Regions from separate parts of the Sphingobium herbicidovorans genome, predicted to be linked through region 1. Evidence: riboswitches for the same ligand, from Rfam matches in the RefSeq annotation. Region 1 holds a riboswitch; each other region holds the start of a gene.
What was found. Region 1 has a riboswitch for cobalamin ahead of B6S01_RS15990 (TonB-dependent receptor). Riboswitches for the same ligand answer to the same signal wherever they lie in the genome.
Positions count from the first base shown of each region.

Region 2: it holds a riboswitch for cobalamin, as region 1 does, so the genes downstream of both, B6S01_RS20560 (cobyric acid synthase) here and B6S01_RS15990 (TonB-dependent receptor) in region 1, are expected to answer to the same signal.
Region 3: it holds a riboswitch for cobalamin, as region 1 does, so the genes downstream of both, B6S01_RS16855 (HoxN/HupN/NixA family nickel/cobalt transporter) here and B6S01_RS15990 (TonB-dependent receptor) in region 1, are expected to answer to the same signal.

Region 1 is NZ_CP020539.1:286,700-290,991, reverse strand. It holds gene B6S01_RS15995 (SGNH/GDSL hydrolase family protein) at 241-1,062, opposite strand; cobalamin riboswitch at 1,253-1,500, shown strand; gene B6S01_RS15990 (TonB-dependent receptor) at 1,732-3,849, shown strand; gene B6S01_RS21145 (hypothetical protein) at 3,854-4,141, shown strand; gene B6S01_RS15985 (PepSY-associated TM helix domain-containing protein) at 4,138-4,292, shown strand, end outside.
Region 2 is NZ_CP020541.1:4,683-8,974, reverse strand. It holds gene B6S01_RS20565 (SMR family transporter) at 228-557, opposite strand; cobalamin riboswitch at 1,091-1,263, shown strand; gene B6S01_RS20560 (cobyric acid synthase) at 1,369-2,598, shown strand; gene B6S01_RS20555 (WGR domain-containing protein) at 2,616-2,912, opposite strand; gene B6S01_RS20550 (hypothetical protein) at 3,062-3,505, shown strand; gene B6S01_RS20545 (isochorismatase family protein) at 3,612-4,223, shown strand; gene B6S01_RS20540 (phospholipase A) at 4,230-4,292, opposite strand, start outside.
Region 3 is NZ_CP020539.1:465,631-469,922, forward strand. It holds gene cobW (cobalamin biosynthesis protein CobW) at 1-363, opposite strand, end outside; gene B6S01_RS16855 (HoxN/HupN/NixA family nickel/cobalt transporter) at 360-1,409, opposite strand; cobalamin riboswitch at 1,585-1,828, opposite strand; gene B6S01_RS16860 (porin) at 1,985-3,406, shown strand; gene fdhD (formate dehydrogenase accessory sulfurtransferase FdhD) at 3,530-4,292, shown strand, end outside.

The sequences.
Region 1 (4,292 bases):
GGTTCTGCGGGGGCCTTGTCATCCATCTGTTGCACCCCCTCCCTTGATCACGGGAGCACATAAGTCTCTCTGTCGAGTTGCGCGAACCGGGAACTCGATCAGCCCCTCTATCAGCATGATGGCAGCGGGAACAGGCGTTTTCGGCTGTTGGGCGCAGCCTCTGCAAGACCGCGACAGCCCACGACCGCGCCGGTCAGGCCCTGACCGCGCCATTTGCCCCCGCCGCTGCAAATCCTGACCCTACAATAGCACGGCCAGCGCCTGTGCAATAGCCGCATGCCCGGCGCGGGTGGGATGCCATGGCGCGCCCTGCTTCAGGTCATAATGCGGATTCATGCCGTGGCTCCATGGCTCGGCGGAGCAGGCCGTGTGATCGCGGGATGATTTGTCGGCTGGCAGGACAGTGGCTCCGTTTGCGCGCGCCACTCGCGCCGTGACAGCCGCCAGCCGCTCGCCCAGCGCACGATATTCCTTTGCCTCTGCCCCGGACAGGACGGCAGCATCGCACAGGGTCGGCGGGACCAGCGTCACATATTGGACGAAGATGAGCCTGGCCTTCGGCGCGCGGGCGGCGACCTGTCGGCTGATAGTAGTGAGATTCTGTTCCAGCTTGCGCCAGTCATCTTCGTCTGTCGCGGGTTTCGGAATGCAGGAACCACTGCCGAAAGACGCCCCCGCACGGCAACTTGCGCCCATCAAGCCCATGGCATAGCCCACGTCGTTGCCGCCGATCGTAATCGTAACCAGGCGCGTATCCGGGGTGACGGCTTCGATCTGGGCGGGCAGTTTGGACCATGGGTCAAGAACGTTGGCCGTCACCGCGCCGCCGCATGAAACATCCGTCAGCACCAGTTGCAGGCGTTGGGCCAGCAGGGAGGCGTAATTATTCACCGTGCGCCCACAGCGGGCAGGCGATCCGGGTTGCAGGGCGCCGATGCCCGCACCGGCGGCAAATGAACTGCCCATCGCGACATATCCGGCGCCCGCCCAATCCGCCGACCCCTTGTCCTGCCCCGTGGTCGCGCAGCCCGCGAGGCCCAGCGATACGATGGTGACCAGCATATGAGCAAAGCCCGTCCGCACTTTCCCGCCTTCTTTGGAAATCGTTAAAGTCAGCCACCATACGGGCCGCAAGGGCTTTGTCTATTGGCATCGACCCGGACATCGGGGAAAGGCCCCGACCATCTCCTTCCCCTCCCCGGCCACTTGCAGTGTCATGCCGTCCGCTGTAACGGGGCGACCGTCCGGGAAACCGGACACAGATCGCGCCGGTGTCCCGAAAGGGGCTTAATAGGGAACGCGGTGAGGGTAGCTGACGCCGCCCGAATCCGGGGCTGTCCCTGCAACTGTAAGCGGTGAGCGCGATGTACATGCGCGGCGGGCACAGCGCCCATGCCGCCAGCCACTGGGCCGGACGCTAAATCCTGCGAGGCTTGGGAAGGCCGTGCATCGATGCGATGACCCGTGAGCCAGGAGACCTGCCGGCGTCTGGTCGCTCTTGCTTTGGTCCAGGGGATGGCCGGGGCACGGTGAATTCCGTCTGAGCGACGAACGGGCGGCAGGGGCCGCAACGCCGGACAGCAAGGCGGTCGCGTTCGCGCGCCCATTGTCCGGCGGCGCGACCGTTCGGTACGTTTGCCGATACGGTGTCCTGACGTTCGTAACTTGAAGCTCATGCCGACGACCGAGATGGCGGCGGCATTTAAGATCGGGGAACGAAATTTGCACCACATGACATTATCCGCTCGCCGCCTGCTGCCTGCTGGCGCGTCGATCCTCGCGCTGGCGCTGGCCATGCCGGTTCAGGCAGCCGATGAAGCGCCCGCCGACGCCGAAAGCATCGTCGTCACCGCGCAAAAGGCTGGCGTTCTGCAACTCGCCCAGCCTGCCGAAGCATCCAGCCGCCTGGGCCTTACCCCCATGCAGACGCCCGCGAGCGTGGACGTCATCACAAAGGAGATGATCCGCAGCCTGGGCGACCGCACGGTCGTCGCGGCGGCTTCGCGCGCGCCCGGCATCATCAACAACACATCGGCCTTCGGCTTCTCGCTCAGCTCTCGCGGCTTCACCGGCTATACCTCGGTGATGCAGCTCTATGACGGGATGCGCGTCTACACCACGACGACGCAGACCTTCCCGGCCGATCCGTGGATGGCCGAGCGGGTGGAGGTGCTGCGCGGCGCGGCGTCGGTCCTCTATGGCGAAGGCGGGATAGGCGGCGCGATCAACGTCGTGCGCAAGCGGCCGAACACCGAACGGATGGAAGGCGAAGTCCGCCTGAGCGGCGGATCGTTCGACACCTATGCCGCCGCCGGGGGCGTGGGCGGGCCGATCAGTGACCAGCTCTCCTACCGGATCGACGCGAGCTACAACCGCTCCGGCGGCTGGATGGACCGGGGCCGTTCGCGCAGCCTGGCCCTCTCGGCGGCGCTCCGTTATCAACCGGCCGACAATCTGGCGCTGACGCTGTCCCACGACCGCGCCGATACCGACCCGACCATCTGGTACGGCACGCCGCTGCGCGATGGAAAGCTGGTGCGCGAGATTGCCCGCAAGAACTACAATATCGCCGACCGCAGCCTGCGCTTCGACGACGCATGGACGCAGGCGAAGATCGAATGGAAGCCGTCGGACGAGCTGACGATCACGAACGTCACTTATTATCTGACCGGGTTCAAGCATTGGCGTAACGCGGAAAGCTATGCCTGGACGGGGGACCAGATCCGGCGTTCCAGCTATCTGGAGATTTTCTACGATACCAAACAGGTGGGCAACCGGACCAACGCCGTCTATCAGCATAAGCTGTTCGGCCTCGATCACCGGTTCAGCCTTGGCGGCGAATATAATGTCGGCAGGCTGGAACGCGCCGACAGTTCGCCCAACAGCCAGTCCGACCTGATCGACCCCTATGACTATCAGCCCGGCGTCTTTCTGGATGGCGCATTCGGCACGCGCTATAAATATCATACCGATGTCGAGCAGTTCGCCCTTTTCGGCGAAAGCCGCCTGTCCTTCACCGACAGCCTGTCGCTGGTAACCGGCCTGCGCCACGATCGCCCGTTGACCAAACGTCATGACGCGCTCGATCCGACGATGGACTATCGCGCAACCTATCCCAGCACCAGCTGGCGCGCGGGGCTGGTCTATCAGCCGGTCGAAAGCCTGTCCCTTTATGCCCAGTATTCCGCTGCCGCCGACCCGGTCACGGCATTGCTGACGGCGTCGCTGGCGCAGACCGATTTCGACCTGTCGACCGGAAAGCAGTGGGAAGCAGGCGTCAAGACGACCTTCCTTGGCGGCAGGGGCGAATTCACCCTGTCGGGCTACCGGATCGTGAAGAAAAAGATCCTGACCCGGTCGGCCAATGATCCCACCCTGTCCGTCCAGGTGGGCCAGCAATCCTCCCATGGCGTGGAGGCGTCGTTCGGCCTTGCCCTAACGAAACAGCTCAGCATCCTTGCCAACGGCACGATCCTGAAGGCGAAATATGACGATTTTACCGAACTGGTCGGGACTGACCTTCTCAGCCGGGACGGCAACACGCCCATCGGCGTGGCGGAAAAGGCGGCCAACCTCTGGCTGTCCTGGGGACCGATCGATCCGCTGCACTTCGACGCCGGACTGCGCCATGTCGGCGAACGCTATTCCGATGCCGCGAACAGGCGGCGGATCCCAGCCTACACGCTGGTCGATGCGTCGGCCCGGTATGACATCGGAAAAAAGACCAGCCTGACGCTTAACCTGCGCAATCTGTTCGACAAGCTCTATGTCCAGAACAGCTATTCCACTTCGCAATGGGTGCTGGGCGAACCGCGCAGCGTCGCGCTGACATTCGACCAGCGGTTCTGATCCCATGACGCGCAGGAATGCATCGGCAACGGCATGGCGCGCGGTCCTTCCGCGCGTCCTGGCGGCCAGCGTCGGGGCCTATGCCGTCTGCTACGCCTGGATCGGCGCGCTGGTGCTGATCCTGCCGATGGATCGGGTGGACGCCAATATCCTGGCCACCAATGCCGCCTTCCTGCTGTTCGTCGGCATCATCCTGCGCAGCTTCGCCATCCGGGGCGTCAGGCGTCTCTGGCTGGAGATCGCGGGCGGGACGGCGCTGCCGACGATCATCATTCTGGGAGCGATGCGATGAAGGACGCTCTGCGACAGTCGATGGCCTGGCTTCACACCTGGCTGGGCCTGATTTTCGGATGGGTGCTGTTCGGCATCCTGCTGACCGGATCGCTTGCGGCCTTCTACAGCGAACTGAACCTGTGGGCCGCGCCGGAAGTCCGTGCGCCGAT
Region 2 (4,292 bases), on a different replicon from region 1:
ACCATGCAGCGCGCCTAAGGGGAAGAGTGTATGATAAAGGACATTATCACACATAGAACGGCGCGTGAATCCGCGTCAGATTTCTGTATGGGCAAGGTCCAAATTGTTGCCGGGTCAGCCTCGATGCAAAACTTTTGATCTGACTATCCTAGCATCTCGATTAGAATGCTGCTTTGGAACAACAGGTTCAATGGAAGTTGAGCGACGGTATCTGCTAACTCCGCATTTTAGTGCCCTGTCGCTTTGGAAAAGACGTTCATCACGATCACACCGCAGATGATAAGTCCCATCCCGATCATGGCTGGAGCGTCGAGTTTTTGACCCTGGAAAACTGCTGCGGCGGTAGCGATCAGAACGATGCCTGCCCCTGACCAAATGGCGTAGGCGACGCCGGTGGGGATAGTTTTGAGAGTTTGTGAGAGGAAGAAGAATGCGATTGCATAGGCCAAAGCCGTAACGAGGCTAGGCACGAGCCTGGTAAAGCCCTCGGACTGTTTCATAAACGTGGTGCCGATCACTTCGGAAATGATCGCTATGGCAAGATAGACGTAATTCATGTTCGGCTCCGCTCGTCGGATCAGCGGGCCAGCATGTTATGCGAAGCGCCCCTGAACCATTTCAAGTTAACGCCGTGGCAGGGAAGATCCGCGTAGCGAACGCAGGAGACACCACCCTGCTACTCTATTCTCGGCAAAGCGCCTCTACATCACCATCGCGCGAGCGTCACGTCAGCTAATCGCCAGACCCTAATTGAAAACATGATGCGGAAATCTGAGCACCGATGATCGACAGACAGCCTCAGCACGGTTTTAGTTGCCCGAAACCCCGCGCGGTTGAGACGAAAAACAGGAGAACACCCCCGCTGATGCAGAACTCACAAGTTTTGCATCAGACTAGAAAGCGCAGAAATCTGCGCCTCTCCGTGATGCAAAAATCTGATGCACATTCTGGCGCTGTTCTGCTGCCAGTATCCCTGTTTCAAGCACCATCGCCCTGATGCAAAAGTTTTGAGTTACGCATCACCCAGATAATGGCGAGCGTGCCCATAACTGGCCTTCTTCACATTGACACTCCTTTCCGCCCACCCTTAAGCAGTACGCTAAGCGAAGGTGCCGTCCACGCGCTGCCATTGGGCGGATGCGGGGGGACGGTGAAAAGGGAAGCCGGTGTGATTCCGGCGCTGTGCCCGCAACCGTAATGCCAGTGCGCGAGCCTTCGGGTTGAGCCGGCAAGTCGGGAACCTACCCTCGCCGTCGTCCGCGCCCGGCCGGGTCCAGCCGCAAGCGCGTGGAGAAGTGTGGGCCTTTGGCGGGACCGTGCCGATCCTCTGGGGCGACAACGTATGTCGCATTACCCGGAGGAATTTCCATGCCCATCGCCCTACTTCTTGCCGCTGCCGCTGCCGGACCTGTCACCGTGGACGGCGCGGTGCCGCCCGATATCGTCGTTACCGCTGCGCTGGTGCCCGTAGCGTCCGCTGACGTGCCCGCCTCCAGCTCGATGCCAAGACGATCGAGTCACTGGGCCAGCCCCTCGCGCTCGACCTTATCCGCCTCACGGTCGCGTCATCGGGCACGCAGGGCTCGCTCACCCAGATACGCATTCGCGGAGCGGAGGCGAACCACACGCTGGTCTTTGTGGACGGGATCGACTTCAACGATCCCGCAGCCGGGGATCGATCCCGAAGACGCGGCGATGATCCAGGGATTCCTCATCAACAAGTTTCGCGGTGATCCCGCGCTGTTCGAGGACCGCTATCGCGACATCGAGCGCCTTTCGGGCTGGCCCGGCTTCGGCGTGGTGCCGTGGCTCGCAGAGTGCGCGCGGCTCCCGAGCGAGGATGCGGTCGTGCTCGAAAGGCGGCAAGCGCTCGCCTCCGGCCGATTGCTCATCGCCTGCCTCGTCACGCCGCGCATCTCCAATTTCGACGATCTCGATCCGCTCAAGCTCGAACCGGGCATAGAATTGGCGATGATTTCCCCGGGTCAGCCAATCCCGGTCGAGGCTGCTTTGATCGTGCTGCCGGGCTCCAAGGCGACCATCGCCGATCTTGCCGCGATCCGGCGCGAAGGCTGGGACATTGATATCCTCGCCCACCATCGTCATGGCGGCGCGGTTTTGGGCCTGTGCGGTGGTTATCAGATGCTCGGCAAGCGCATCGCAGACCCGGACGGCATCGAGGGCGCACAGGCTGATGTGGCGGGCCTCGGCCTGCTTGATGTCGAAACCGTGCTAGCTGGAGAAAAGACGTTGCGGCGGGTCGCGGGCGAGGCGCTGGGCGCGCGGTGTGAGGGCTATGAGATGCACATCGGCGCTACCTTTGGTCCCGATACAGAGCGCCCGCTCGTGCGGCTCGACAGCGGCCGCAACGATGGTGCCGTGAGCGCAGACGGCTTGGTCTCGGGCACCTATCTTCATGGGCTGCTGGCGGATGCCCGGCAGCGGGCAGCATGGATCGCGCGGCTCGGCGGCAATGGCGCGGGCGTCGATTATCACGCCTCGGTCGATGCCGCGCTCGATGGTCTTGCCGCCGAACTCGAACGACATATCGATGTCGATACGATCCTCGCCCTTTCATCAAAGGCGAGCCGAGATTGATAGTAGCACGGCTCCGTTTAAACGCTCTCCGTCCAATCGCCGGCGACTGTCATTGGTCTATAAGGCACTCCGATCCGGATTTTGGCGGTGCCCCGCCGGCGCAGAGTGGCGGCGATATGACGCTCGGCCGCCGCGCGATCGGGAAAGGCGTGGCGCTGCGCCTGGCCGCGTGTGCCGATCCGGCCCCAACGGGTTTCGACAACGATCATGCCGAACAGGTCGAGGCTCGCGGTGATACTATAGCGCCGGCGGATGTTGCGCGCCGGATCGAGCGCCACCAACTCGATCGCATCGGGGATAATTGCGCCTTTCATGGCGCAAAGCCTACAAAATCAGCTCTGCGTTGTCCGACGACTTCTTTGAATCAAAAGCCGCCCATTGATTCACAAAGTCTATAGAAGTGTCGCGATAACTCAGCCGGCAATGCTTGATGCTCTCCCTGGTTCAGTTCATGTGTTTTTTCATGCGCCATAGGGCTTCGACCGTAGCAGCCTTGATGCTCGCGATCGGCGCGGCCTCGCCGATCGCCGCGCAGTCGGCCGACCAGAAGGCTCCGCAACCGCGCATGGTCTATGTGCCGGGACGCGGCACTGTTCTTGTCCAGCCCGTGCCAACCGATGATCCCCGTGCGGTTGCGCGCACGGTCATCGTGCCGGGTTACGGCGAGGTTTATGCCGTACCTGTGCGGCCAAAGGATACCCGGAGCCCGAGACCACGCTGTGTGGATGAAGAAGTTGCGGCCGTAGGTGGCTCGCCCTCTTCCCTCGCCATGTCGGCGATCGACCTGAAGCGCAGTAACGCTAAGCGTTCATCCACCGCATTGCCTGTCGGTGCCGCGCATGCCATTAAGTCGCCGATGACCGACTCTGCCACCCTGTTCTGCGCGGACTATTGGCGCTCCCTCTAGGGAGCGGCATGTCGTCATCATTCATGACCATCGCCGCCGTGCCGGGGGGAATGGTCTAATCAGCAAACGTCACCTGTCGCGGCGGCCTCCGAGGGAGGAAAGCGAAGTGACGTTCTCGAACAAGGTGAGCTGGGCTATCGAGCCCGGCCGCTGCGCGCTGCTGATCCACGACATGCAGCCGCACTATCTCGGCGCACTTCCCGAGGCTTGTCGCCGCCAGCTTGTCGCCAACGTGCAGACGATCGGGATGGGGTGCATCGCGCGCGGAATCCCGATCTTCGCTTCCCAGGTGCCGGCGCAGGACGCGCGCGAGCGTGGCCTAATGCTCGATATGTGGGGCAGGGGACCCACCGCCGCCAGTGACGCCCTCGATCCGGAGCTTAGGTTTGACGGGCTCCCCGTCCGCCTTCTGACAAAGCGGAGCTACAGCGCCTTCTACGGCAACGATTTCGAGGTGCTGCTTCGCCGGCTCGGCCGCGATCAAATCCTGATCGTCGGCGTCTATACCTCGATCGGCTGCCATTGCTCGGCCATCGATGCCTTCATGCGCGACATGCGCGACATGCGCGCTTTCCTCGTCTCCGACGCCACGGCAGACATGGAGCCTGCCGATCACGCCAAGGGGCTGGAAGTTGCCGCTCGCCTCTGCGCCCGTGTCGTTGATACAGAAACCGTCAGTCGCGCCCTTGAACCCTCACCCGGACGCGATGGTGTCTGAGTGCGGTCACCGCACGATCGCCAGTCCGACCCGCAGGCGCGTCATGCGGCGGTTATAATCGAGCAGGTT
Region 3 (4,292 bases), 180 kb from region 1:
GCGGGTGCGGATGCCGGGCCATTGGAACGCCTTGACCAGCGGTTTTGGCAGGGCAAGGCCGGACGTTTCGATGATGATGTGATCGGGCGGCACATCCCGGTCCAGCAGCCGCTGCATGGTGGGCAGGAAATCGTCCGCGACGGTGCAGCAGATGCAGCCATTGGCCAGTTCGATGATGTCCTCGTCCGGGCATGCATCGTCGCCGCACCCCTTGACCAGCGCGCCATCGACGCCAACGTCGCCGAACTCGTTGATGATCAGCGCCAGGCGGCGGCCGTCCGCATTTTCGATCAGGTGGCGGATCAGCGTCGTCTTTCCAGCGCCCAGAAAGCCGGTGATGACGGTGGCGGGAACCTTGCTCATATGGATTGTCCTTGTTTGGCGAGGAGCACCTCGATCTCGTCGAAGCGTTTCCAGCGGTAGATGGCCCAGCTCACCAGCCAGCAGGCGGCGAACAGGCCGATGATGAAGAAGCCCAGGCTGTTGAAATGTTCGCCCAGATTGGCGGCGACCGACCATATGCCGCCGGTCAGGCCCAGCTTGTCGCCCAGCAGCGCCGCCGCCTCGATCCCGCCGATGACGATGGCGACCAGCGCGGATACCAGCGTAATGGTGATGTTGTAGTAAAGCTTGCGGATCGGTTTCACGAAGGCCCATTGATACGCCCCCATCATCAGCGCCCCGTCCGCCGTGTCGATCAACGCCATGCCCGCTGCGAACAGCAGGGGAAATATGAGCACCGTCGCGATTGACAGCCCGCTCGCCGCCTGCCCCGCCGACAGGCCAAGGATCGCGACTTCCGTGGCGGTGTCGAATCCCAGTCCGAACAGGAAGCCCAGCGGCGCCATGTGCCAGCTGCGCGTGACGAGGCGGAACAGCGGCTTGAAAATGCGCGCCAGGAAACCGCGATTGCCCAGCAATATGTCCATGTCCTCATCGACATAGGCGCCGCCGCTGCGAACATGGTTGAAGGTCTTGAGAACGGATTTCAGGATGATGAGGTTCATCGCCGCGATGGCGAACAGGAATGTGGCGGAAATGATCGTGGCGATGGTGCCGCCCACTTCGCCTACCGCCTCCACGCGGCTCAGCGCGCTGGCCGCCACGGCGATCAGCACCGCCGCGATCAGGACGATGCCGCTATGCCCGACCGCGAACCACAGGCCGACGGTCAGCGGCCTTTGCCCGTCCTGCATCAGCTTGCGCGTCACATTGTCGATGGCGGCGATATGGTCGGCATCGACCGCATGGCGCATCCCCAGGCTCCAGGCGAGCAGGGCCGTGCCCAGCATCATGGTGTCGTGGGCGAAGATCATCGCGGCCCACAGCCATAGCGCCAGGTTGGCGGCGATCAGGGCGGCGAACATCCACGTGGCGCGGCCACGCAGCGTTGCAAAACTCATGTCCATCGGAGACCAGTCTCCCGTCGGCGTCAGCGAAACTTGACGGGAACCTCCGCATCGCGGCCGACACGGTGCGCCGGACGGACACCCAAACGGCGCCCGGCACGCATGCCGGTGCAGCTCCCGCCGCACGCGTCGCTCAGACGGAAAACCGTGCCCCGGCCATCCCCTGGACCAAAGCAAGAGCGACCAGACGCTGGCAGGTCTCCTGGCTTGCGGGTCATCGCTCGACACATGGCCTTCCCAGGCCTCGCAGGATTTAGCGTCCGGCCCAGTGGCTGACCCCCGATCGTCACGGAAGGTCGATATGCGTCTCGCTCACCGCTTACAGTTGCAGGGACAGCCGCGGATTTGGATGCCTCAAGCACCCGCACCGCATTCCCATTTTAAGCCCCTTGCGGGGCACCGGCGCGATCAATGCCGTGCATAGAGAGCTTGGGGGACAAAGGGAAGCGGGAAGGAATTGAAATAAAAGAGTCATACTTTGGTCATGTATCCGTCATCTAAATGAAATAGCGGCCCGCTGCACAGACACATGAGGGAGTAGCAAGGTGCAGGGTTTAAGGGCGAGTGGCGCGGCGATGATGGTGAGCTTGCTGGCGTTGATGCCCGAAGTGGCGCAGGCGCAGAGCAACGAAGCGTTGCAGCGCCAGATCGACGAACTCAAGGCGCAGGTTCAGATGCTCACGAGCGCGCTTGCCGCAAACAAGGGCGCGGCTCCTGAAACCGCCGCTGCGGCTCCCGCTCCCGTTGCGCCGGCGACACCCGCGCCTGCCACGCTCGCCACCGCCACCGCCCCCGCCCAGCCGCCCGCGGCCGCGCCAGAGGCGGCCTCTGCCCCAGCGCCCAGGTCGAAGGCCTGGTATGATCGGCTGTCGCTGCGCGGCTACACGCAGATGCGCTACAACGCATTCCTGTCCGGGGACGATACGGCGCCCGCTGGCCAGTCCCGCCTGCGGTCGGTCCATGACAGTTCCATATCCGATCGCGGCAGCTTCTCGCTGCGCCGCGCGCGTCTGGTGGTTCAGGGCGATATTTCCGACCGCGTCTCACTCTATCTGCAATCGGATTTCGCGACTGCCGTTAGCAATCAGGCGGGCAGCGAGCGCCGCGAAGGCTTTGGCCAGCTGCGTGACGCCTATGCCGACGTGTTCCTGGACAAGGCCAAGACCTTCCGCCTGCGCCTCGGCCAGTCCAAGGTGCCCTATGGCTGGGAAAATATGCAGTCCTCCTCCAACCGCCTGACGCTCGACCGCAGCGATGGGATCAACAGTGGGGTTCCCGGCGAACGCGATATGGGCGTCATCGCCTATTACACGCCGCCTTCGGTCCAGAAAATCTGGGACCGGCTGGGGGATGACGGGCAAAAGCTGTTCGGGAATTACGGCGCATTTGGCTTTGGCGTTTTCAACGGTCAGGGCATCAACCGGACGGAACAGAATAAGGGCCTGATGAAGGTCGCTTTCGCCACCTGGCCCTTCGAACTCGACGGTCTGGGCGGCGCCTTCGCTGGCCAGGTGTTCGAAATCGGCGGATCGGCGATGATGAACGATTTCCAGCCTGAACTGCGTAGCGGGTCAGTCGGTGGACCCGTTGACGACAACCGCGCCGGCATCCACGCCATGCTCTATCCGCAGCCCTTCGGCATTCAGGCCGAATGGAACTGGGGCAAGGGACCGCAATACGACCCGCTCAGCCTGTCGGTGGAATCGAAAAAGCTCAGCGGCGGCTATGTCCAGATGATGTACCGCGCGCCGACGGAATCGATCGGCTCGCTGATCCCCTATGCCCGCTGGCAACGCTATCGCGGCGGTTGGAAAGGCTCCACCAGCGCACCGCGCCTGGAAACCGACGAAATTGAACTGGGCGTCGAATGGCAGCCGTGGAAGGCGCTGGAAATCACGCTGGCCTACGCCCGCATGAAGCGCGCCGAAGCGGATGAACGCCGCGCCGGGCGCGCGGAAGGCAATCTCATCCGTACGCAGGTGCAGTGGAATTATTGATCGGGAAAGCCGGAACGGCGCGGCGCTTGTTCCGCCGCTCCGTTCCGCTTGGGTGATTTGATGGCACGGGGCATGAACAGGCTGCATATTGCCGCGTGCCTCCCGCCCGCCTAGATCGGTGCCATGCCCTCAAACTTCTCCTTCACCCGGATCGCATCCGGCGGCGCGTTTTCGGCGGAGGAACGGGAACTGGCCGAAGAAGTGCCGGTCGCCATTGAATTTAACGGCGTCGGCTATGCGGTGTTGATGGCGACGCCGGACGCCATTGCCGAACTGGTGCTCGGCTTTGCCCTTTCCGAACGGCTGGTCAGTCCGGCGGACGCGCCCTTCGCCGTCGATGTTCACGCGACCGCCCAGGGGGTCGTCGCCCGCGCGACTCTGCCGCCCGACCGTGTCGAAGGGCTGCTGGGCCGGGTACGCCATCGCGTGTCGGATTCTTCCTGCGGCCTGTGCGGCATCGAAAATCTGGAACAGGCTATCCGCCCGCTGCCGCCCGTCACCACGCAATCGCTGGCGGATCGTTCCGCAATCTTCCGCGCGCTTGCCGCTCTTTCGGGTCATCAGCCGCTCAATGCCCGGACGGGCGCCGTCCATGCGGCCGCGCTGGTCAGCGCCGATGGGTCGATTCGCCTCGTCCATGAAGATGTCGGCCGCCACAATGCGTTCGACAAGCTGATCGGGGGGATGCGGCTGAAAGGGATGGACTGGGACGGTGGCTTTGCGCTGCTGTCATCCCGTTGTTCCTACGAACTGGTGGAAAAGGCGGTGCTGGCCGATTGCCCCTTGCTCGTGACCATTTCCGCCCCGACCCGTCTGGCCGCCGAACGCGCCCAAAGCGCTGGCCTGCCGCTGGTTGTATTGGCGCGGTCGGATGCGATTCTGACGA